3 regions of the Streptomyces sp. NBC_00986 genome follow, and region 2 is predicted to be linked to each of the others. Evidence: predicted binding sites of a transcription regulator. Region 2 holds the regulator's gene; each other region holds the start of a gene.
What was found. Region 2 encodes HrcA, which represses chaperone genes, less so after heat shock. Its sites were predicted from a motif close to TTNGCACTCNGNNNNNCNGAGTGCNAA; they were not measured.
Positions count from the first base shown of each region.

Region 1: groES (co-chaperone GroES) is a predicted target of HrcA. The motif match lies at 2,992-3,018, and genes of this name have one in related genera.
Region 3: groL (chaperonin GroEL) is a predicted target of HrcA. The motif match lies at 4,545-4,571, and genes of this name have one in related genera.

Region 1 is NZ_CP108733.1:5,117,698-5,125,455, forward strand. Features, by position in the region: gene OG504_RS22330 (SDR family NAD(P)-dependent oxidoreductase) at 1-678, shown strand, start outside; gene groL (chaperonin GroEL) at 801-2,426, opposite strand; gene groES (co-chaperone GroES) at 2,539-2,847, opposite strand; gene OG504_RS22345 (hypothetical protein) at 3,142-3,630, opposite strand; gene OG504_RS22350 (polysaccharide deacetylase family protein) at 3,688-4,383, opposite strand; gene OG504_RS22355 (polysaccharide deacetylase family protein) at 4,380-5,339, opposite strand; gene OG504_RS22360 (THUMP-like domain-containing protein) at 5,441-6,622, shown strand; gene OG504_RS22365 (RNA polymerase sigma factor) at 6,807-7,758, opposite strand, start outside.
Region 2 is NZ_CP108733.1:7,843,735-7,851,492, forward strand. Features, by position in the region: gene OG504_RS35065 (Uma2 family endonuclease) at 1-528, shown strand, start outside; gene OG504_RS35070 (DUF3097 domain-containing protein) at 506-1,315, opposite strand; gene OG504_RS35075 (MBL fold metallo-hydrolase) at 1,350-2,072, opposite strand; gene hrcA (heat-inducible transcriptional repressor HrcA) at 2,246-3,262, shown strand; gene dnaJ (molecular chaperone DnaJ) at 3,263-4,396, shown strand; gene OG504_RS35090 (nitronate monooxygenase) at 4,552-5,628, shown strand; gene OG504_RS35095 (16S rRNA (uracil(1498)-N(3))-methyltransferase) at 5,625-6,377, shown strand; gene OG504_RS35100 (VOC family protein) at 6,394-6,786, shown strand; gene OG504_RS35105 (hypothetical protein) at 6,875-7,435, shown strand; gene OG504_RS35110 (S41 family peptidase) at 7,481-7,758, shown strand, end outside.
Region 3 is NZ_CP108733.1:6,649,444-6,657,201, forward strand. Features, by position in the region: gene OG504_RS29780 (trehalose-6-phosphate synthase) at 1-679, opposite strand, end outside; gene OG504_RS29785 (glucosyl-3-phosphoglycerate synthase) at 785-1,729, opposite strand; SAM riboswitch class I at 1,920-2,066, shown strand; gene thrC (threonine synthase) at 2,082-3,386, shown strand; gene OG504_RS29795 (MoaD/ThiS family protein) at 3,480-3,755, shown strand; gene OG504_RS29800 (cold-shock protein) at 4,187-4,393, shown strand; gene groL (chaperonin GroEL) at 4,734-6,362, shown strand; gene OG504_RS29810 (NADH:flavin oxidoreductase) at 6,597-7,727, shown strand.

The DNA.
Region 1 (7,758 bases), 2.7 Mb from region 2:
CGGAACACCGCGCGGCTCGGGGAGCAGGCGACCGAACTGCACGACCGGCACGGCATCGAGGCGGAGGTACTGACCGCCGACCTGGCCACGGACAAGGGCATCGACACGGTGGCCGCCCGCCTCGCCGACCGCAAGAACCCCGTCGACCTGCTGGTCAACAACGCGGGCTTCGGCAACAAGGGCCGCTACCTCGACGTGTCCATGGCCGACGAGCTGAAGATGCTCAAGGTGCACTGCGAGGCGGTGCTCCGGCTGACCAGCGCGGCGACCGAGGCGATGCGGGAGCGCGGGCGCGGCGGGGTCGTCAACGTGGCGTCGGTCGCCGCCTTCGTACCGCGCGGGACGTACGGCGCGTCGAAGGCGTGGGTCGTGCAGTTCACCCAGGGCGCGGCCAAGGACCTGGCGGGCAGTGGCGTACGGCTGATGGCGCTGGCGCCCGGCTTCGTGCGGACCGAGTTCCACGAGCGGGCCGGGATGGGTACGGACAACATCCCGAACTGGATGTGGCTGGACGCGGACAAGCTGGTCGCGGCGGCGCTCGCGGATCTGGCGCGCGGCAAGTCGCTGTCGATCCCGGACCCGCGCTACAAGGCGCTGATGGGTCTGGTGAAGGTCACCCCGCAGGCGGTGCTGGGCGGGATCACCTCGAAGACCGGGCGGAAGTACGGGCCGCAGTGACGGCAGCCGCCACGGTGACGGCGGCCTCGGTGACGAAGGTTCCGGCGGAACGCGAAGGCCCGGCTCCCCCTGAGGGGCGCCGGGCCTTCGACGTACACGTCCTACGGGTTCACCGACTCGCGTCAGTGGGAGTGGCCGTGGCTGTGACCACCGGCGGCCGGCTCCTCCTCTTCCTTCTTCTCGACGACCAGGGTCTCGGTCGTGAGGAGCAGGGAGGCGATGGAGGCGGCGTTCTCCAGGGCGGAGCGGGTGACCTTGACCGGGTCGATGACGCCGGCCTTGACCAGGTCGCCGTACTCGCCGGTCGCGGCGTTGAAGCCCTGACCCTTCTCGAGGTCGGCGACCTTGGCGGTGATGACGTAGCCCTCGAGGCCCGCGTTCTCGGCGATCCAGCGCAGCGGCTCGACGACCGCGCGGCGCACGACCGCGACACCGGTGGCCTCGTCACCGGTCTTGTCGAGGTTGCCCTCGAGGACCTTGGCGGCGTGCACCAGAGCGGAGCCACCACCGGAGACGATGCCCTCCTCGACCGCGGCGCGGGTCGCGGAGATGGCGTCCTCCAGACGGTGCTTCTTCTCCTTCAGCTCCACCTCGGTGGCGGCGCCGACCTTGATCACGCACACGCCGCCGGCCAGCTTCGCGAGGCGCTCCTGGAGCTTCTCGCGGTCCCAGTCGGAGTCCGTGTTCTCGATCTCGGCCTTGATCTGGTTGACGCGGCCCGCGACCTCGGAGGAGTCGCCGGCACCGTCGACGACGGTCGTGTCGTCCTTGGTGACCGTCACGCGGCGGGCGGAGCCCAGCACGTCCAGGCCGACCTGGTCGAGCTTGAGGCCGACCTCCTCGGCGATGACCTGACCGCCGGTGAGGGTGGCGAGGTCGCCGAGCATCGCCTTGCGGCGGTCGCCGAAGCCGGGGGCCTTGACCGCGACCGCGTTGAACGTGCCGCGGATCTTGTTCACGACCAGGGTCGACAGGGCCTCGCCCTCGACGTCCTCGGCGATGATCAGCAGCGGCTTGGAGGCGTTGGCCTGGATGACCTTCTCCAGCAGCGGCAGCAGGTCCTGGATGGAGCTGATCTTGCCCTGGTGGATGAGGATGTACGGGTCCTCGAGGACCGCTTCCATGCGCTCCTGGTCCGTCACGAAGTACGGCGACAGGTAGCCCTTGTCGAAGGCCATGCCCTCGGTGAAGTCCAGCTCCAGACCGAAGGTGTTGGACTCCTCGACGGTGATGACACCGTCCTTGCCGACCTTGTCCATCGCCTCGGCGATGAGCTCGCCGACCTGGCTGTCCTGCGCGGACAGACCGGCCACGGCGGCGATGTCGGCCTTGTCGTCGATGGGCCGCGCGGTGGCGAGCAGCTCGTCGGAGATGGCCTTGACGGCGGCGTCGATGCCCTTCTTCAGGGCGGCCGGGGAGGCACCCGCGGCGACGTTGCGCAGGCCCTCGCGCACGAGCGCCTGGGCGAGCACGGTGGCGGTGGTGGTGCCGTCACCCGCGATGTCGTTGGTCTTGGTCGCCACCTCCTTCACCAGCTGGGCACCGAGGTTCTCGTACGGGTCCTCGAGCTCGACCTCGCGGGCGATGGTGACGCCGTCGTTGGTGATGGTGGGGGCGCCGAACTTCTTGTCGATGACGACGTTGCGGCCCTTGGGGCCGATCGTCACCTTGACCGTGTCGGCAAGCTTGTTGACGCCGCGCTCGAGGGCGCGACGGGCGTCCTCGTCGAACTTCAGGATCTTCGCCATGGGAGCGGTTCAGCCCTCTCGGAAAACGTGGGTGAAACGAACTACGCCCCTGACGCCCGGCTTCATAAGGTCGCGGGGGCCAGGGGCGTAGCTCACTGCAAAACTGGGTGAATTACTTCTCGATGATCGCGAGCACGTCGCGGGCCGAGAGGACGAGGTACTCCTCGCCGCTGTACTTCACTTCGGTGCCGCCGTACTTGCTGTACAGCACGATGTCGCCGGTCTTCACGTCGAGCGGAAGACGCTCGCCGTTCTCGAAGCGGCCCGGGCCCACGGCCAGGACGACGCCCTCCTGGGGCTTCTCCTTGGCCGTGTCCGGGATGACCAGGCCAGAGGCCGTGGTCTGCTCGGCGTCGAGCGGCTGGACCACAATGCGGTCCTCAAGCGGCTTGATGGCAACCTTGGAGCTGGTGGTCGTCACGATCCGACCTCCCCCTTCGGAGATCTCACGGGGTTAACTGTCTGAGGTGGCGACCAGGTGGATCCGTCGTCGCGGGTGCCGGACCTGCCCGTCGCTATTGGCACTCTCCAGGGGGGAGTGCCAGGTCTGAGACTATGACCGCGATTAGCACTCGGTCAAGCGGAGTGCCAATGCCCGCGGCGCTTGAGCGGAATTTCGACGTCGCCCTGAGCTGTCCGGCGGGCCTGTGCTCGATGCCGCCGTCCCCTGGGGGCTGCGCCCCCAGACCCCCCTTCGGCCTGAACGGCCTCGTCCTCAAACGCCGGACGGGCTGAGAGTGCCGACCGGCGTCGAACGGTTCCCGCGCCAGTCCGCCGCGCATCCCCAGTAGCCGATCTCGGCCGGCTCGCCCTCGCGATAGAGGATCGTGCAGCGACCGCTCCCACGGCCCGGGAAGGACGGAACCCAGGTGCGCAGGGCCGCGACCCATTGCTCGCGGGTGGGCCTGCCCTCCGGCGCCCAGTCGCGCACCTCGTCCTCGGTCAGTGGTCGCATCATGGCGAAGTCGTCCCCGGACCCGGCGTCGATGAGGTCGTAGAAGTCGAGCACGGAGGACGTGCCGCCCGTCAGGATGTACTCCCGCCAGTCGTCGTCCTCCCACAGATCGACGACGTCCCGCCCCGGGAACCCGTGGTCGTCCTTGGCCAGTTCCTGCGCCTGCCGGAACGCCGACTCCAGATCCCTCTGGTACGGCCCGGTGGAGGTCCACTCGCTGCCACCCGTCGCAAGGCCCTTTCCACTCACCGCTGTTCGTCGTGCGCGGCAGGTTAGCCGGGGCCTCTGACACTCCCGCCCTGCGCGCTAGAGGTAGTCCTCCAGGCGGCCCACCGTCAGGCCCTGCTCCTGGATGCCGCGCAGCAGTCGGGCCGTCGTGTCGGTCGGGGCGATGCGGACAATGTCGCCCGGGGCCAGGTGGTGGTCGCCGCGCGTGTAGGTGAGCGTTCCGGTGGTCGTGGCGGCCCGCCACAGGACCAGTGCGGAGATGCCGCAGTCGGCGGCGGCCCGGCGGGTCGTCGTGTCGTACGTGCCGTAGGGGGGCCGGAGCAGCCGGGTCCGGCTGCCGCAGATCTCGGTGCGCTGGGCGTCGTAGGGCAGGCCCGCGACGGGGCGGCGGTCCTGGGCGGTGCCGAACTCGGTGACGGGCAGGCGTAGTTCGCGGACCATGTCGGCGAAGCCCGGGTCCCGTCGCGCGCCCGCGTCGTGGTCGTAGGTCAGGAAGACGACCCTGTCGCGGGTTCGGACGTGGTCCACGACCGGCGGAAGGCCCGGGCCCGCCGAGCGGGGGGCGGGGTGGGGCGACGGTTTGGGGGCGGGGGGCAGCGGGGCCGTCAGACCCCAGTGGCGGTACGGCTGTTCGCGGGACGGGCCGTGCGGGTGGACGCGCTGGGCGGCCTTCTTGCCGAGCCGTTCGATGGGGTCGACGGACTGCGCGCAGCCGGTGAGGAGGGTGGCCGCCAACGCGACGGCCACCGGCGTCCGCAGGGTCGCGAACCTCACAGGTAGTCCTCCAGGCGGGCCACCGCGTAACCCTCCGCCGTGACCTTGCCCAGGAAGCGGCGCATGTCGTCGACCATCGTGCCCTTCCAGTCCTCACGGCCCCGGAAGTGCGTCAGGACGATGTCACCGGGATGCAGGGACAGGTCGTCCTCGCGGTACTCCCAGTGGTCGACGAACACCTCCTCGTCCCAGATCGGGGCGTATTTGATGCCACAGGACTTCGCGGCAACGAGGGTGTCGTGGTTGTAGTTCCCGTACGGCGGCCGGAAGACCGTCGGGGCCTTGCCGAACTGCTTCTTCATGATGTCCTGCATCCCGCAGATCTCGTGCCTCTGCTCGGCGTAGGACAGCCCCGGCAGATACGGATGCGTGAGGGTGTGGTTGTTGATCGTGTGCCCCTGCGCCTGCATCTTCCGGAAGTAGCCGTAGTCGTCCTTCACCAGGTAGTTGCTGAGGAAGGCGGTGTACGGGATCTTCAGGTCGCTCATCATCCGCAGGAACGCGGGGTCCTTGTTCTCGCCGTCGTCGATGGTGAGGAAGACGATCTTCTTCTTGGTCGGGATCGTGGTGAAGACCGGCGGGAGGTTCAGCTCCTCCTGGTCGTCCACCTCGAAGCCCTTGCGCGCGGTGATCTCCGGCTTGTGCACGGGCGCCGGCGGCGCCGTGAGCGGCACCTTCGCCAGCCCCCAGCGCTTGGCCGCGGCGACCCGCGCGGCGTACGCGGCGCGCAGCTTCGTCGCGTAGGAGTCCAGCGCGCGGGCCGGGGGCGCGTGCAGCGGCTGCGCGCCCTGCGCCGGGTGGACGCCCGCGCCCGAGCCGGACTGGCCGCAGCCGGAGACGAGAGCGGCCAGCGCGAGGGCGGCGAGCGCGCCACGGGCGCCCGCCCTCCGGCGCGGACTCGCGTGCGCCCGGCCCCCACACGCCCGATTGATGTCATTTTGTACGACTACTCGCATGGGGCCGGATCTTTTCAGGCCCCGGCCCCGATCCCGCGCCGACACCGCCAACACACCGCCACCGGAGGCACACCGTCCACCGACTGGCCCACAATGTCCCGGTGAACGACCCCGTACTCGCCTTCGCCGCCCTGCTCACCCCCGAGGGCCGCGCCCTCCTCGACGAGGTCCGCGGCACCGACCCGGCCAAGGAACTCGCCGTCGCCACCCGCCTCCGCCGCGACCACCCCGCCGACCTCGTCTCGGCGGCCCTCGGCCAGGCACGGCTGCGCCAACGTGCGGCAGCAGCGAAGTTCACGCCCGAGGACGCCGACCGGATGTTCTTCACCCCGAACGGCTTCGAACAGTCGACCCGGGCCACCGTCGCCACGTACCGCGCCGCCCGCCTGCTGGACCTGGGCGTCACCTCCGTCGCCGACCTCTGCTGCGGCATCGGCGGCGACGCGATCGCGCTGGCCCGGGCGGGGGTGCGCGTCCTGGCCGTGGACCGCGACCCGCTGACGGCCGCCGTGGCGCGCGCGAACGCGGAGGCACTGGGGCTGACCGAGCTGATCGAGGTCCAGGAAGCGGACGTGACGGACGTCGACACGTCCGCGTACGACGCCGTGTTCGTCGACCCCGCGCGACGGGGCGGCCGCGGCCGCATCTTCGACCCCGAGGCGTACTCCCCACCGTTGTCCTGGGCCATCGGCGCCGCTACGACGGCCCCGCTCGCCGCGCTGAAGATCGCACCCGGGGTACCGCACGAGGCGATCCCGGCGGAGGCCGAGGCGGAGTGGATCTCGGACGGGGGTGACGTGAAGGAGGCGGTGCTGTGGTTCGGGACCGGGGTGCGGCCGGGTGCGGTACGCGCAACTCTCCTCCCCGGCCCGCGAGTTCTGCACGGGCGCGGGCTTCCGGACCCCGAAGTCCGTTCCGTGGGGCGGTACTTGTACGAGCCAGACGGCGCCGTCATCCGCGCCCACCTCGTCGCCGAGGTCGCGGAGGAGGTCGGGGGCGGGCTCATCGACGAGACCATCGCGTATGTGACCGCGGATGAGCTACGGCCGACCGCGTATGCCTCCGCCTACGAGATCACCGATCAACTCCCCTTCGGCGTCAAGAAGTTGAAGGCACTGCTGCGGGAGCGCGAGGTGGGAATCCTCACCGTGAAGAAGCGGGGGTCGGCTGTCGAACCGGAGGAACTGCGGCGGAAGGTGAAGCCTCAGGGGCCCAACTCGGCGACCGTGTTTCTTACTCGAGTGGCGGGGGCGCCGACGATGTTGATCGGGCGGCCGGTCTGACGGCTCTGCGGAGCGTGCTGCCGGGGAGGACTCGGCGGGAGGCACGGAACGCGTCGAGGATCCCTGCCGGCCCGAGGCCCTGTCCGCCGACGGTGTGCGGTCGGCTCGAACTCCCCCGCCCGCCGCGCATGTGACGATCCGTCGGATTCCGATACCGGGCGCGCCTCCACCCACCCCCGTCGTCCTACGACGCCTCCGCCGCCCGGCGCAGCAGGAGTTGGCGTTCGCGTGCGTTGCGGGCGAGGGCGGCCGCCCGGGTGAACTCCGCCTTCGCCTCCGTCGTGCGGCCGAGGCGGAGGAGCAGGTCGCCGCGGACGCTCGGCAGCAAGTGGTAGTCGCGCAGGGCGGGTTCGGAGGCGAGGGTGTCGACGATCTCCAGTGCCGGGGCCGGGCCCTCCGCCATCGAGACGGCGACCGCGCGGTTCAACTCGACCACCGGGGAAGGGAATCGGGCGGCGAGGAGACCGTACAGGGTCGCGATCGTCGGCCAGTCGGTCTCGTCGTAGGTGTACGCGTGGGCGTGGCAGGCGGCGATGGCGGCCTGGAGGGCGTAGGGGCCGGGGGCGCCGGTGGACGTGGCGTCCGCGCGGCCGAGGGCGGTGATGCCGCGGGCGATGAGCAGGCGGTTCCAGCGGCGGCGGTTCTGGTCCTTGAGGAGGACGGGGTCGCCGTTCGGGGCGGTGCGGGCGGCCGAGCGGGAGGCCTGGAACTCCAACAGCGAAGCCAGCGCGTGGACTTCGGGTTCCTTCGGCATCAGGGCGGCGAGGAGACGGGCCAGGCGGAGCGCGTCCTCGCAGAGGCTCGGGCGGAGCCAGTCGTCGCCGGCCGTCGCCGCGTAACCCTCGTTGAAGATCAGGTAGATGACGTCCAGGACCGAGCCCAGGCGGGCCTCGCGGTCGGGGCCGTAGGGGACCTCGAAGGCGACGTTCTTGGTGGCCAGGGTGCGTTTGGCGCGGACGATGCGTTGGGCGATCGTCGGTTCGGGGGCGAGGAAGGCGCGGGCGATCTCGGGGGTGGTCAGGCCGCCGAGGAGGCGCAGGGTGAGGGCGGTGCGGGCCTCGGCGGAGAGGACCGGGTGGCAGGTGGTGAAGACGAGGCGCAGGAGGTCGTCGTCGATGTCGTCGGGGGACGAGGGT
Region 2 (7,758 bases):
CCTCCCGACGGCATCAAGGCGGAGCTTCTCCGGGGGGAAGTCGTGATGATGTCCAGCCCTGATCTGGTGCACAACCGGATCGTCGCGGAGGTGCAGGACCAGATCCCGCATCGGCGTTGGGAGCGGCTGCAGACTCAGGACGTTGACATCATCGACGAAGCCAGCGAGCCGGTACCGGACTTGGTCGTGCTGGAGCGTGGCGTCAGCCCGGAGTCAGGGCGCCTGCTGCCGTGTCGGCTGATCACCTTGGTGGTCGAGGTCGTCTCCAAGACCAGCGTCGACCGGGACTACGGCGTCAAGCGCTCGGTCTACGCCGCGGGCAAAGTACCGGCCTATCTGATCGTTGACCCGGTCATGGCCCAATGCGTGCTGCTCACCGAACCCCAAGGTGTGGGTGACGCGGCCGACTATCAGGTGCAACGCATCACCAAGTTCGGCGACCCCGTGCCCTTGGACCTGCTCGACGTCGAGTTGGATACCAGTGGGTTCGGCACGCTTCCCGGAGTCAGGCCTCACCGCCGACCGTGACGAAGTCGATCAACTCCTCCACCCGCCCCAGCAGTTCCGGCTCCAGGTCCTTGTAAGACCCCACCTTGGCCAGAATCGCCTGCCACACCGCACCGGTGTTTTCCGGCCAACCCAGGGAACGGCACACGCCCGTCTTCCAGTCCTGCCCGTGTGGGACGCGGGGCCATGCGGTGATGCCCACGGAGGACGGTTTCACGGCCTCCCAGATGTCGATGTACGGGTGGCCCACGACGAGCGCGTGCTCGCTGGTGACCGACTGGGCGATGCGCCACTCCTTGGTGCCCGGCACCAGGTGGTCCACCAGGATGCCCAACCGCGCGTCCGGGCCGGGATCGAACTCCGCGACGATCGACGGGAGGTCGTCGACGCCCTCCAGGTACTCGACCACCACGCCCTCGATACGCAGGTCGTCGCCCCACACCCGCTCGACGAGCTCGGCGTCGTGCCGGCCCTCGACGTAGATCCGCCCGGCGCGAGCCACACGCGCGCGTGCACCCGGGACGGCCACCGAACCGGATGCCGTACGAGTGGGCCGTAGGGGACTCGATACGGGCTTCACCAGGGTCACCACGCGGCCCTCCAGCAGGAAGCCCCTCGGTTCCATCGGGAACACCCGGTGTTTGCCGAAGCGGTCCTCCAGGGTGACCGTGCCGGCCTCGCAGCGGATCACCGCGCCGCAGAAACCGGTGCCCGGCTCCTCGACCACCAGGCCCGCCTCCGCGGGGACCTCGGGGGCCGGCTTGGGCTTCTTCCACGGCGGGGTCAGATCGGCGGAGTACTGGCGCATTCGGATGACGATAGGAGAACCGGGGCGACGGCCGTCACGACACGCCGAAACGCGTTGCCAACGCGTCCCGTTGGGCCCGCACGAACCCCGCGTCCACCACCGTTCCGTGACCGGGCACGTACAGCGCGTCCTCCCCGCCCAGGGCGAGGAGACGGTCGAGCGCCGCAGGCCAGTGGGGCGGTACGGCGTCGGGGCCCGCCTGTGGTTCGCCGGACTCCTCGACCAGATCGCCGCAGAACACGACCGGCCGGGAGCCGGGGACCAGGACGGCGAGGTCGTGGGCCGTGTGTCCGGGGCCGACATTCGCGAGCAGGGCCTGTCGGTCGCCGCCCAGGGAGAGTGTCTGCTCGTCCGGCACCAGGTGACGCGGGTACGTCAGGGCGGCTACGGCCTCGTCGGCCACACGCGCGTGGAGCCCGTTTTCAACGGCGTCCTTACGCAGCGCCTCCCGCTCACGCGTCAACACCCGCTCCACGCCCACCGCGCCGTACACCTCCGCGTCCGCGAACACCGCCGCTCCGAAGACGTGGTCGAAATGGGCGTGGGTGAGCGCGAGATGGGTCACAGCGTGACCGGCGAGCGCCCGCGCCTCCGTGTGCAACCGCGCGCCCTCCGCCAGGCTCGACCCGGCGTCGATCATCAGCGCCGAGCCCGCCCCCACGACCAGCCCGACCGTGCAGTCCCAGCCAGGCAGCCGGCACCGGCCCACCCCGTCCGCCAGCCGCTCCCACCCCGCCTCTTCCCAAGTCACCCTCATACGGCGACGCTAACGGTGACGGCACTCAGGGCGTGACATCGCAGGACCGGCCTTGCCCGGGGTGTACCTCACGGCCGTACACTGGGCCGGGGAACGCTGGCACTCACGCGCACAGAGTGCCAGGAAAGGGCAGCCCGGTACCAAAACGGCGACCAGAACTGGAGGTGTGCGCGATGCTCAGCGAACGCAGGCTTCAGGTGCTGCGCGCCATCGTCCAGGACTATGTCGGCACCGAGGAGCCGGTGGGGTCCAAGGCGCTCACCGAGCGGCACAGCCTCGGCGTCTCCCCGGCGACCGTGCGCAACGACATGGCGGCCCTGGAGGACGAGGGTTACATCGCCCAGCCGCACACGAGTGCCGGGCGCATCCCGACCGACAAGGGCTACCGGCTCTTCGTCGACAAGCTCGCCGGCGTCAAGCCGATGACCGGCCCCGAGCGCAAGGCCATCCAGAACTTCCTCGACGGCGCGGTCGACCTCGACGACGTCGTCGGCCGCACGGTACGGCTGCTCGCGCAGCTCACCCGGCAGGTCGCCGTCGTGCAGTACCCGTCCCTGACCCGCTCGACCGTCCGGCACGTGGAGCTGCTGTCGCTGGCTCCCGCGCGCGTGATGCTCGTGCTGATCACCGACACCGGGCGGGTCGAGCAGCGCATGGTCGACTGCCCGGCGCCCTTCGGGGAGAGCTCGCTCGCGGATCTACGCGCGCGGCTCAACAGCCGGGTCGCGGCCCGCCGCTTCGCCGACGTACCGCTGCTCGTGCAGGACCTGCCGGAGGCCTTCGAGGCCGAGGACCGCGGCACGGTCGCGACGGTGCTCTCCACCCTCCTGGAGACCCTCGTCGAGGAGACCGAGGAGCGGCTGATGATCGGCGGCACCGCCAATCTCACCCGCTTCGGACATGACTTTCCCCTCACCATCCGCCCCATCCTGGAAGCACTCGAGGAGCAGGTCGTCCTCCTCAAGTTGCTTGGTGAGGCGGGGGATTCGGGCATGACCGTACGGATCGGTCATGAGAACGCCTACGAGGGACTCAACTCCACGTCGGTGGTGTCGGTCGGCTACGGTTCGGGCGGCGAGGCAGTCGCCAAGCTAGGCGTGGTCGGACCGACCCGCATGGATTACCCGGGAACGATGGGAGCGGTACGCGCAGTGGCACGGTACGTCGGACAGATCCTGGCGGAGTCCTAAGTGGCCACGGACTACTACGCCGTTCTCGGCGTGCGTCGCGACGCGTCGCAGGATGAGATCAAGAAGGCCTTCCGTAGGCTCGCGCGCGAGCTGCACCCGGACGTGAATCCGGATCCGAAGACCCAGGAGCGGTTCAAGGAGATCAACGCCGCTTACGAGGTGCTCTCGGACCCGCAGAAGAAGCAGGTCTACGACCTCGGCGGCGACCCCCTCTCGCAGGCCGGCGGCGCGGGCGCGGGCTTCGGGGCCGGTGGCTTCGGGAACTTCTCGGACATCATGGACGCGTTCTTCGGTACGGCGTCGCAGCGCGGACCGCGCTCGCGCACCCGCCGTGGCCAGGACGCCATGATCCGGCTGGAGATCGAGCTCGACGAGGCTGCCTTCGGCACCACGAAGGACATCCAGGTCGACACGGCCGTCGTCTGCAACACCTGCAACGGCGAGGGCGCGGCCCCCGGCACCTCCGCGCAGACCTGTGACATGTGTCGCGGGCGCGGTGAGGTCTCGCAGGTGACCCGGTCCTTCCTGGGCCAGGTCATGACGTCCCGCCCCTGCCCCCAGTGCCAGGGCTTCGGCACGGTCGTGCCGACGCCGTGCCCGGAGTGCGCCGGCGACGGCCGCGTCCGCTCGCGGCGCACGCTCACCGTCAAGATCCCGGCGGGCGTGGACAACGGCACGCGGATCCAGCTAGCGGGCGAGGGCGAGGTCGGCCCCGGTGGCGGCCCCGCCGGAGACCTGTACGTCGAGATCCACGAGCTGCCGCACGCGATGTTCCAGCGCCGCGGCGACGACCTGCACTGCACGGTCACCCTTCCGATGACGGCGGCGGCCCTGGGCACGAAGGTGCCCTTGGAGACGCTCGACGGCATGGAGGAGGTCGACATCAGGCCGGGCACCCAGTCCGGCCAGTCGATCCCGCTGCACACCCGCGGCATCACACATCTGCGCGGCGGCGGCCGGGGCGACCTCATCGTCCACGTCGAGGTCACCACCCCGACCAAGCTGGACGTGGAGCAGGAACGCCTGCTGCGCGAACTGGCCAAGCTGCGCGGCGAGGAGCGGCCCACGGGGACGTTCCAGCCGGGTCAGCAGGGGCTGTTCTCGCGCCTCAAGGACGCTTTCAACGGTCGCTGAGAGGGTCCGGGGGCAGCCGCCCCCGGACCCTCTCTTTGAGCCGGCTCCGGTCCGAACGGCCTCGCCCTCCCCGGCCGAACCGGCTGAAAGTACTGGCATGTGCCAGCGCCAAGGCCGGATTCGGACTTGTTCGGAGGACGTGACAACATGCCGTCATGTCCTCCGCACTGACCGATCTCTTCCCTCATCCGATCGTGCAGGCCCCGATGGCGGGCGGTGTCTCCGTCCCGCGTCTCGCGGCCGCCGTGGCCGAGGCCGGCGGGCTGGGATTCCTCGCCGCCGGGTACAAAACGGCCGACGGCATGTACCAGGAGATCAAGCAGCTGCGGAGCCTGACGGCCCGCCCCTTCGGCGTGAACCTCTTCATGCCGCAGCCGGAGTACGCGGACAAGGCCGCGGTCGACGTCTACGCCCACCAGCTGGCCGGCGAGGCCCAGTGGTACGACACGGAGCTCGGCGACCCGGACAGCGGCCGTGAGGACGGTTACGACGCCAAGCTGTCCGTCCTGCTCGACAACCCGGTGCCGGTGGCCTCCTTCCACTTCGGGATCCCGACGCCGGAGGTGCTGGACGCGCTGCGCCGGGCCGGCACCTTCACCCTCGTCACCGTCACCACCGTCGAGGAGGCCCTCGCCGTGGAGCGGGCCGGTGCCGACGCGGTGATCGCGCAGGGCGTCGAGGCCGGCGGCCACCAGGGCACCCACCGCGACCTCCCGGAGAACGACGGCGCGAGCCTCGGCCTGCTCTCCCTCGTCGCCCAGATCCGCGAGACCGTGAACCTCCCGATAGTCGCCGCCGGCGGTCTGATGCGCGGCAGCCAGATCGCCGCGGCCCTCGCGGCGGGCGCGAGCGCGGCCCAGCTCGGCACGGCGTTCCTCGCCGCCCCCGAGTCCGGCGCCCACGCGCTGCACAAGCAGGCGCTCACCAACCCCCTGTTCACCCGTACCGAGTTGACCCGCGCCTTCTCCGGCCGCCCGGCCCGCGGCCTGGTCAACCGCTTCATGCGCGAGCACGGCCCGTACGCCCCCGCCGCGTACCCGGAGATCCACCACCTGACCTCCCCGCTCCGCAAGAAGGCCGCCGCGTCCGGCGACCCGCAGGGCATGGCCCTGTGGGCCGGACAGGGCCACCGCATGGCCCGCGAACTGCCCGCCGGCCAGCTGGTCGAGGTCCTGGTCGCCGAACTCGCCTCCGCCCGGACAGCGTTGTCGTCCGGGGGCGACCTCCGATGACCGCGCCGGTGTTCGTCGTCGAGTCCCTGGAGGGTGTGGGCCCCGGCTCCATCGCCGAGGTGGCCGGCCCCGAGGGACGGCACGCCGTCTCCGTACGGCGGCTGCAGCCCGGCGAGGACGTCGTGCTCACGGACGGACAGGGCCGGGGCGCCTCCGGTGTCGTCCTCAGGGCCGAGGGCAAGGACCGCCTGATCGTCGAACTCCACGATTTCCCCGCCGAGTCGGAGCCCACGCCCCGCATCACCGTCGTCCAGGCCCTCCCCAAGGGCGACCGCGGCGAGCTGGCCGTGGAGACGATGACCGAGACCGGCGTCGACGCGATCGTCCCCTGGGCGGCCTCCCGTTGCATCACGCAGTGGAAGGGCGACCGGGGTCTCAAGGCCCTGGCCAAGTGGCGCGCCACCGCACGCGAGGCCGGCAAGCAGTCCCGCCGGCTGCGCTTCCCGGAGGTCGCGGACGCGGCAACGAGCAAACAGGTTGCGGCACTTCTGGCCAAAGCCGACTTCGCCGCCGTCCTCCACGAGGACCGCGACTACGGCAGCGAGCCCCTGGCCACCGCCGAACTCCCCGCCGAGGGCGAGATCGTGCTGGTCGTGGGCCCCGAAGGAGGCGTCTCCCCCGAGGAGTTGGCGCTCTTCGAGGACGCGGGGGCGAAGGCCTACCGGCTCGGGCGTAGCGTGCTGCGTACATCGACGGCCGGGACCGCGGCGACCGCCCTGCTCCTGGGCCGTACCGGACGCTGGTCCTGAACCAGGGGGGATCGCCGTGGAACTCGCCCAAGTACGGCTGCTTGTCACCGACTTCGCCGCCTGCTACCGCTTCTACGCCGAAGTCCTCGGCCTGAAGCCCCAGTCGGGGGCGGCCGAGGGACCGTACGAGAAGTTCTCCCCCTCCCTCGGGTCCGCCGGGATCGCTCTGCAGGACCGGGCGATGATGGCCCAAGTCCTGGGTGAGCTGGGGGACTTGGCGACCGGGCACCGCTCGCTGGTGGTGCTGCGGGTGGACGACCTGGACGGGTACTGCGGGCAGATCACCGCCCGGGGCGCGGAGCTGCTGCACGGGCCCGCGCCGATGACGGACCGGATGCGGGTCGCCCATCTCAAGGACCCCGAGGGCAATGTGGTGGAGCTTCAGGAGTGGCTGCTGCTGCGCGGCTGAGGCTGTCCGCCGGGGAATTGCGCCCCCGGCGCGCGGGTGGCCGTATGCGCTCTTCCGTGTGCGCCCGGACGGTGACAGGCTGCCGCCCATGAGGGTGTTGAGACGGAACCTGCTTCGGCCGCGCGGGCGGCGGGTGGCCGCTGTGGCGGGGCTCGCGGTGGTCGCCGTGGGCGGGGCCGTCGCGTGCCAGCCCGGCGATCTCAGCTCGGCGACCGTCGCGTACACGACGGACAAGACGGCGACCGCGGAGCTCAAGCGGGACCATGTGAGCGTGCGTTGGCTGACCTGCACGGGCAACTACGGCAGCAACAACAAGGCCTACACGCCCGGGAAGACGCCCTCACCGACCGAGACCACGGTCGTCAGTGTCGACTGCCAGGGGCAGACCAGCGACAACCGGGACATCACCGTCACCGGCAAGGTCACCCGGGCCGTCGACGGCGCGTGTGTGCGCGGCGACCTGGTCGGCAAGGTCGCCGGCAAGCAGGTCTTCCACGTGACGGGGCTCGGCGACTGCAACGCGGCGACGCCGTCGTCCGTGAACAACCCCAATCCGACGCTGACTTACGGCCCGGGACCGACCGTCACGGTCACCAAGACGATCTGGTGCAAGGGCGACCCGACCTGCTGGCCTGTCGAAGGCAAGTGATCCAAAGGGCTGTCGGCGGATAGCGCCGATGCATAACCTGATCAGGTGACTCAGCCCTCAGCGTCCGCAGCCCAGGCCTATCTCCGCTTCCCGCACCTGCACGGCGAGTTGGTCGCCTTCACCGCCGAGGACGACGTGTGGCTGGCGTCCCTCGACAGCGGCGGCCGGGCCTGGCGGGTCAGCGCGGAGAACGTGCCGGTGACCCACCCCCGCATCTCGCCCGACGGCGCCACCGTCGCCTGGACCTCCACCCGCGACGGCGCCCCCGAGGTGCACATCGCCCCGGTCGACGGCGGACCCGCCAAGCGCCTGACGTACTGGGG
Region 3 (7,758 bases), 1.2 Mb from region 2:
ACTCCGTACAGCAGGCCGTGAACGCGTCCGCCCAGCGGTGGGTGAGGAAGCCGAGGCGGTCCGCGCCGAGCATGCCGGTGAGCAGTTGCTCGCGGATGTCGTCCGGCAGCATCCGGAAGTAGTCCACCGGCGCCCACGGCGTGTGCGAGAAGTGGCCGATCCGCAGGTCCGGCCGCAACTCCCGCAGCATCCCCGGCACCAGGCACAGGTGGTAGTCCTGCACGATCGCGACGGCACCCTCGGCCGCCTCCTCCGCCAGGGCCTGGGCGAACGCCCGGTTGTAGGCCTCGTACGACGCCCACTGGCGCCGGAACTCCGCGTCGAAGACCGGCTCCAGCGGGGTCTGGTACAGCATGTGGTGGACGAACCACAGCACGGAGTTGGCGATGCCGTTGTACGCGTCGGCGTGCACGTCCGCCGGGATGTCCAGCATCCGCACGCCGTCCTCGCCGACCCCGCGCCGCACGGCCTCGCGGTCGCCGTCGGACAGTGCCGAGCACACCCACAGCGCACCCGCGTCCGGGCCGATCGCCGACAGTCCGGACACCAGCCCGCCGCCACCTCGCTTGGCGCGCAGCGAACCGTCGTCGCCCACCTCGTACGAAACCGGGCCGCGATTGGACGCGACGAGCACCTGAGCGGCACCGGACGCGGGCGAGGGGGACGACGTAGAAGCCATACGGCACAACCTAGCCCGGCCCGGAAACGCTCAAACGTACGGACGGCCGTCGGCGGACTGTACGAGTCCGTATACGACCGTCCGTGAGCGTCTGTAACCGTGCGGTTATGCGACCTTGCGTGACTGGTACTCGGTGATGTCCGCCATCGGCGGGCGTTCCTCCGTGTCCACGGAGTACGTGCGCGGCTCGAAGCCGTCCGGACCTCGCTCGAACTGGGTGAGCGACGGCCGGATCAGATGCCCTCGGGCCAGCCGCAGCTGAGCCGTGCGGTAGATCTGCGCGGCCATCCGGCCCAGGGCCTGCCCGTCCTGGTGGCGGTGCTTGCGCACCCCGACGTCGACCTGGGCGAGGGCGTCGAGGCCCACCAGGTGCAGCGCGTCGACCAGCATGCCCAGTTCGACGCCGTAGCCGACCGGGAACGGCAACTGCTCCAGCAGCGAGCGGCGGGCCGCGTACTCGCCGCCGAGCGGCTGCACGAAACCGGCCAGCTGCGGCCAGTGCATGTTCAGCAGCGGGCGGGCCATCAGCTCGGTGACGCGTCCGCCCTGTCCGGCCGCGCCGCCGAGCGGGCGGTCGTACATCGCCTTGACGAGGTCGACCCCGGGGTCGGTGAGCAGCGGGCCCACGATCCCGGTGACGAAGTCCGAGGAGAACTCCTTCAGGTCCGCGTCGATGAACGCGACGATGTCGCCGCTCGTCACCAGCAGCGAGCGCCACAGCACCTCGCCCTTGCCGGGCACGGCGGGGATGCGGGGCAGGATGTCGTCACGGTGCACGACCCGGGCGCCCGCCGCGGCGGCCACCTCGGAGGTGCGGTCGGTGGACCCGGAGTCGACGACGACGATCTCGTCGACGAGCGGGACCTGCTGCATGAGGTCGTGACGGATGATCGCGACGATCTCGCCGACCGTCGCTTCCTCGTTCAGCGCGGGCAGCACGACGGAGACCGACTGGCCCGTGCGGTGCTTCGCGGCCAGGATCTTGTGGAGCGGCCGGTCGGTCATGGACCAGGAGCGGGTGCTCAGCCAGTGCTCGACTTCCTTCAGCACGTTGCGCGGCTCCTCTGCGTTCTCTCGGCGAGAGGCGATCACCCTGTGTAGGTGATCCGTCTCGCGGTTCGGACGGCTCACTCAACTGTCCTGGCCTTCGGTTACAGTCTTGAACAACGCTGATGACCATCGCATGTCGGGGGCCGTCAACGCTCACGCAAGTGACACAACCGCATACACAACTGAACACCGCTCATCCAGAGGGGCAGAGGGATACGGCCCGTTGAAGCCCCGGCAACCCTCCAGCCGGTCTTGTCACGTTGATGTGGCGAGGCTCCCGGCTCGGGAAGGTGCCAAATCCGTCTCATGGCGAAATGCGTCGTGAGGAAGATGAGGAAAGGGCCTCGCCTCCATGGCTGCGCAGACTGTTGCAAGCACCACGAACTCCGCGAACTCCGCCGACTCCGTCGATCTCGGCCCCGCCGCCGCGCTGTCCTGCCGCGAGTGCGGCCACCGCGTCCCGCTCGGTCCGGTCTTCGCCTGCGAGGAGTGTTTCGGCCCGCTGGAGATCGCCTACGACTTCTCGGCCTACGACACCGAAGAGCTCCGCAAGCAGATCGAAGCGGGCCCCGCGAACATCTGGCGGTACGCGCCCCTGCTGCCCGTCCCCGCCGACGTGGCCGACAAGCCGAACATCAACCCCGGCTGGACCAAGCTCGTCCAGGCCGACAACCTCGCCCGCGAACTGGGCGTCGACGCGGGCAAGTTGTTCGTCAAGGACGACTCCGGCAACCCGACGCACTCCTTCAAGGACCGCGTCGTGGCCCAGGCCATCGAGGCCGCCCGCGCGTTCAACTTCACCACCCTCTCCTGCTCCTCCACCGGCAACCTCGCGGGCGCGGTCGGTGCCGCCGCCGCGCGGGCCGGCTTCCGCTCCTGCGTGTTCATCCCGCACGACCTGGAGCAGGGCAAGGTCGTCATGGCCGCGATCTACGGCGGCGAGCTCGTCGGCATCGAGGGCAACTACGACGACGTGAACCGCTTCTGCTCCGAGCTGATCGGTGACCCGGCGGGCGAGGGCTGGGGGTTCGTCAACGTCAACCTCCGGCCGTACTACGCGGAGGGCTCCAAGACCCTCGCCTACGAGATCTGCGAGCAGCTGGGGTGGAGGCTTCCGGACCAGCTCGTCGTGCCGATCGCCTCCGGGTCGCAGCTCACGAAGATCGACAAGGGGCTCCAGGAGCTGATCAAGCTCGGGCTCGTCGAGGACAAGCCGTACAAGATCTTCGGGGCGCAGGCGGAAGGGTGTTCGCCGGTCTCCGTCGCCTACAAGGCCGGGCACGACGTCGTACGGCCGCAGAAGCCGAACACGATCGCGAAGTCGCTGGCGATCGGGAACCCGGCGGACGGGCCCTACGTGCTCGACATCGCTCGGCGGACCGGTGGGGCTGTCGAGGACGTCAACGATGAGCAGGTCGTCGACGCGATCAAGTTGCTTGCGCGGACCGAGGGGATCTTTGCGGAGACCGCGGGTGGGGTGACCGTGGGTGTGGCGAAGAAGCTGATCGAGAACGGGCTGTTGGATCCGACCCTGACGACGGTGGTCCTCAACACGGGCGACGGTCTCAAGACGTTGGATGCGGTTGCCGGTACGGGGCTCACCGCGACGATCCGGCCGAGTCTTGAGTCGTTCAGGGAAGCTGGGCTTGCGTCCTAGCGTCGTTCTTCGTCTGCGGGCCCGTGGGGGCTGGTCGCGCAGTTCCCCGCGCCCCTAAAAGACAAAAGCCGTACCTGACCGGAGGTCCTGAGCATGAGCGTTTCCGTCCGTATCCCCACCATCCTGCGCACGTACACCGGCGGGCAGGCCGAAGTCACCGCTGAGGGTGCGACCCTCGCCGAGGTCATCAGCGACCTGGAGAAGAACCACACCGGGATCTCCGCCCGGGTCCTGGACGATCAGGGCAAGTTGCGGCGGTTCGTCAACGTGTACGTGAATGATGACGATGTGCGGTTCGAGCAGGGGCTGGAGACGGCCACTCCGGACGGGGCCGGCGTCTCGATCATTCCGGCCGTCGCCGGCGGCTGATAATTACCCTCGGTAACGCCGATTACCAAGAGTTCATCGAATTGCCCCCTCCGTGAGAGAAGCGGAGGGGGCAATTCTGTAGGGTTGAGCGGGGTACAGTTGGGGAACCCGCTCCACTCCGCATGCCGGACGCATATGAGTACCCGCTCCGCGTGCGATGAGAAGTAGCCAAAGTGTGCATTCCTTTTGCGCGTTATGTTCCCTTTATCGGGCCCGACTTGCCCTGAAGTCGGACGAATTCTCCGTATATTCCCGACCGGTCCTGCCCGGAATTCTCGTCGGATTGACCTGTTGCAGACGGCAGTTGGACGGATACATTCGGCCGCGGTCGACGCGTTCCGGCGCACGCCCCCAATCCTGTGGGGGGTGAGGTCTGACCCGGATCCGCGAAGTGCGGGTCCGTGCAAGGGCCAGTAATAGGGGAGTTAGGCATGGCTCAGGGCACCGTCAAATGGTTCAACGCGGAGAAGGGGTACGGCTTCATCGCGGTCGACGGTGGTGCGGATGTTTTCGTCCACTACAGCGCGATTCAGATGGACGGCTACCGCACCCTGGAAGAGGGTCAGCGGGTCGATTTCGAGATCTCGCAGGGTCAGAAGGGGCCGCAGGCGGACATGGTCCGGCTCGCGACCGGCTGAAGCACGCGCCGACGAACAGCAGCGACGTTCTTCGTTCCTCACCGAAGGGCTCGTACTCCTGGGGGGTCACCTCCTGGGGTACGGGCCCTTCGGCATGCCCCGTGCGCACCTCGCGCGCCCCGCGAAGGAGGGGCCCAGAACCTGGGAGCCGCTTGCACTCGACCATGCCGAGTGCTAATCATTGGCGTTAGCACTCTGAAGGTGAGAGTGATAACGAAGGACCGGGTCGGTGAGGCCCGCAGGCCAGGTGGTGCAAGGAACCACGGGGCAGGCAGGCCGTCCGTCGCGGGCGCCAGCGCGGTCCGGAGCAATCCACCCCAGTCCGGGAGGACCACTTCACATGGCCAAGATCATCGCGTTCGACGAGGAGGCACGGCGCGGTCTCGAGCGCGGGATGAACCAGCTCGCCGACGCCGTCAAGGTCACCCTTGGCCCCAAGGGCCGCAACGTCGTCCTCGAGAAGAAGTGGGGCGCCCCCACGATCACCAACGATGGTGTTTCCATCGCCAAGGAGATCGAGCTCGAGGACCCGTACGAGAAGATCGGCGCAGAGCTGGTCAAGGAAGTCGCCAAGAAGACGGACGACGTCGCCGGTGACGGTACGACCACCGCGACCGTCCTCGCCCAGGCCCTCGTCAAGGAGGGTCTGCGCAACGTAGCCGCGGGCGCCAACCCGATGGCCCTCAAGCGCGGTATCGAGAAGGCCGTCGAGGCCGTCTCCGGTGCCCTGCTGGAGCAGGCCAAGGACGTGGAGACCAAGGAGCAGATCGCTTCCACGGCCTCCATCTCCGCCGCCGACACCCAGATCGGCGAGCTCATCGCCGAGGCGATGGACAAGGTCGGCAAGGAAGGCGTCATCACCGTCGAGGAGTCCCAGACCTTCGGGCTCGAGCTCGAGCTCACCGAGGGTATGCGCTTCGACAAGGGCTACATCTCGGCGTACTTCGCCACCGACATGGAGCGTATGGAGGCCGTCCTCGACGACCCGTACATCCTGATCGCCAACTCGAAGATCGCCAACGTCAAGGACCTGCTCCCGCTCCTGGAGAAGGTCATGCAGTCGGGCAAGCCGCTGCTGATCATCGCCGAGGACGTCGAGGGCGAGGCCCTGTCCACGCTGGTCGTCAACAAGATCCGCGGCACCTTCAAGTCCGTCGCCGTCAAGGCTCCGGGCTTCGGTGACCGTCGAAAGGCCATGCTCGGCGACATCGCCATCCTCACGGGCGGCGAGGTCATCTCCGAGGAGGTCGGCCTCAAGCTGGAGAACGCGACCGTGGATCTCCTCGGCCGCGCCCGCAAGGTCGTCATCACCAAGGACGAGACGACGATCGTCGACGGCTCGGGCTCGGCGGACCAGGTTGCCGGTCGCGTCAACCAGATCCGCGCCGAGATCGAGAACAGCGACTCGGACTACGACCGCGAGAAGCTCCAGGAGCGCCTCGCCAAGCTCGCCGGCGGCGTCGCCGTCATCAAGGCGGGCGCGGCCACCGAGGTCGAGCTCAAGGAGCGCAAGCACCGCATCGAGGACGCCGTTCGCAACGCGAAGGCGGCCGTCGAGGAGGGCATCGTCGCCGGTGGCGGCGTCGCGCTCATCCAGGCGGGCCACGTCTTCGAGAAGCTCGAGCTCGAGGGTGACGAGGCCACCGGTGCCGCGATCGTCAAGCTGGCGCTCGAGGCCCCGCTGAAGCAGATCGCCGTCAACGGTGGTCTCGAAGGCGGAGTCGTCGTCGAGAAGGTCCGCAACCTGCCCATCGGTCACGGCCTCAACGCCGCGTCCGGTGAGTACGTGGACATGATCGCCGAGGGCATCATCGACCCGGCGAAGGTCACGCGCTCTGCCCTGCAGAACGCCGCGTCCATCGCCGCGCTGTTCCTCACCACCGAGGCCGTCATCGCCGACAAGCCCGAGAAGGCCGGTGCCGGCGCGGGCGCCGGTGGCGGCATGCCGGGCGGTGACATGGACTTCTGATCGACCTCTGGTTGATCAACGGTCTTACCGAGGGCGGTACTTCCTGTTCCGACAGGGGGGTATCGCCCTCGGGCGTGTCCGGGGTCGGCGTGGCCGGGATCACAGGGTGGGGTGCCGGGTGGGTGGAATGAGGGGCTTGGCCGGGAGGTTGTCGTTGACGCATGATCGATGCATACGCACATACCGTCCGGTACCTGGTGCCTGATCCCCGGTAATCCTGAGGAGCCCCCACACGTGTCTACGACCGCCCCCGCCTCCCGAGCGGCCGACATCCTCGGCCGTCCGATCACCCTCAACGGCCTGACCGTCCCGAACCGGATCGTGATGGCGCCGATGACCCGGCAGTTCTCGCCGGGCGGCATCCCCGGTGAGGACGTGGTGTCGTACTACGCGCGCCGGGCCGCCGCGGGCGTGGGCCTCATCGTCACCGAGGGCACCTACGTCGGTCACGACTCGGCCGGGCAGAGCGACGACATCCCGCGCTTCCACGGCGCGGAGCAGCTCGCGGGCTGGGCGAAGGTCGCCGAGGGCGTGCACGCGGCGGGCGGCACGATCGTGCCGCAGCTGTGGCACATCGGCATGGTCCGCGAGCAGGGCCAGCCGCCGTACGCGGACGCGCCCGCCGTCGGCCCGTCCGGGCTGCGGATCGGCAGCGACGAGGTCACCGGCAAGGCGATGACGCAGCGGGACCTGGACGACGTGATCGGCGCGTTCGCCGAGGCGGCGGCCGCGGCGGAGCGGATCGGCTTCGACGGGGTCGAGCTGCACGGGGCGCACGGGTACCTCCTCGACCAGTTCCTGTACGCGGGCACCAACCGTCGTACGGACGCCTACGGCGGTGACGCGGTCGCCCGTACGAAGTTCGCGGCGGAGATCGTGGCGGCGGTCCGCGAGACCGTGTCCCCCGAGTTCCCGATCATCTTCCGTTACTCGCAGTGGAAGCAGGACGTCTACGGGGCCCGCCTGGCGGAGACCCCGGAGGAGCTGGAGGCGATCCTGACTCCGCTGGCGGCGGCGGGTGTTGACGTCTTCCACGCCTCGACCCGCCGTTACTGGCTCCCCGAGTTCGAGGACACCGGCTCCGACCTCAACCTCGCCGGCTGGACCAAGAAGCTCACCGGTAAGCAGACCATCACGGTCGGGTCGGTCGGCCTCGACGGGGACTTCCTCAAGGGGTTCCGGGGCGAGGGGGCTCCGGTCAAGGGCATCGACGACCTCCTCGACAGTCTGGAGCGGGACGAGTTCGACATGGTCGCGGTGGGCCGCGCGCTTCTCCAAGACCCCGAGTGGGCTGCGAAGGTCCTTGCCGGGCGGGTGGAGGAGCTGGCGCCGTATGACGCGGCGGCGCTGCGCTCGCTGAGCTGAGCTGAGCTGAGCTGAGTTGTGGGTGCGGGTC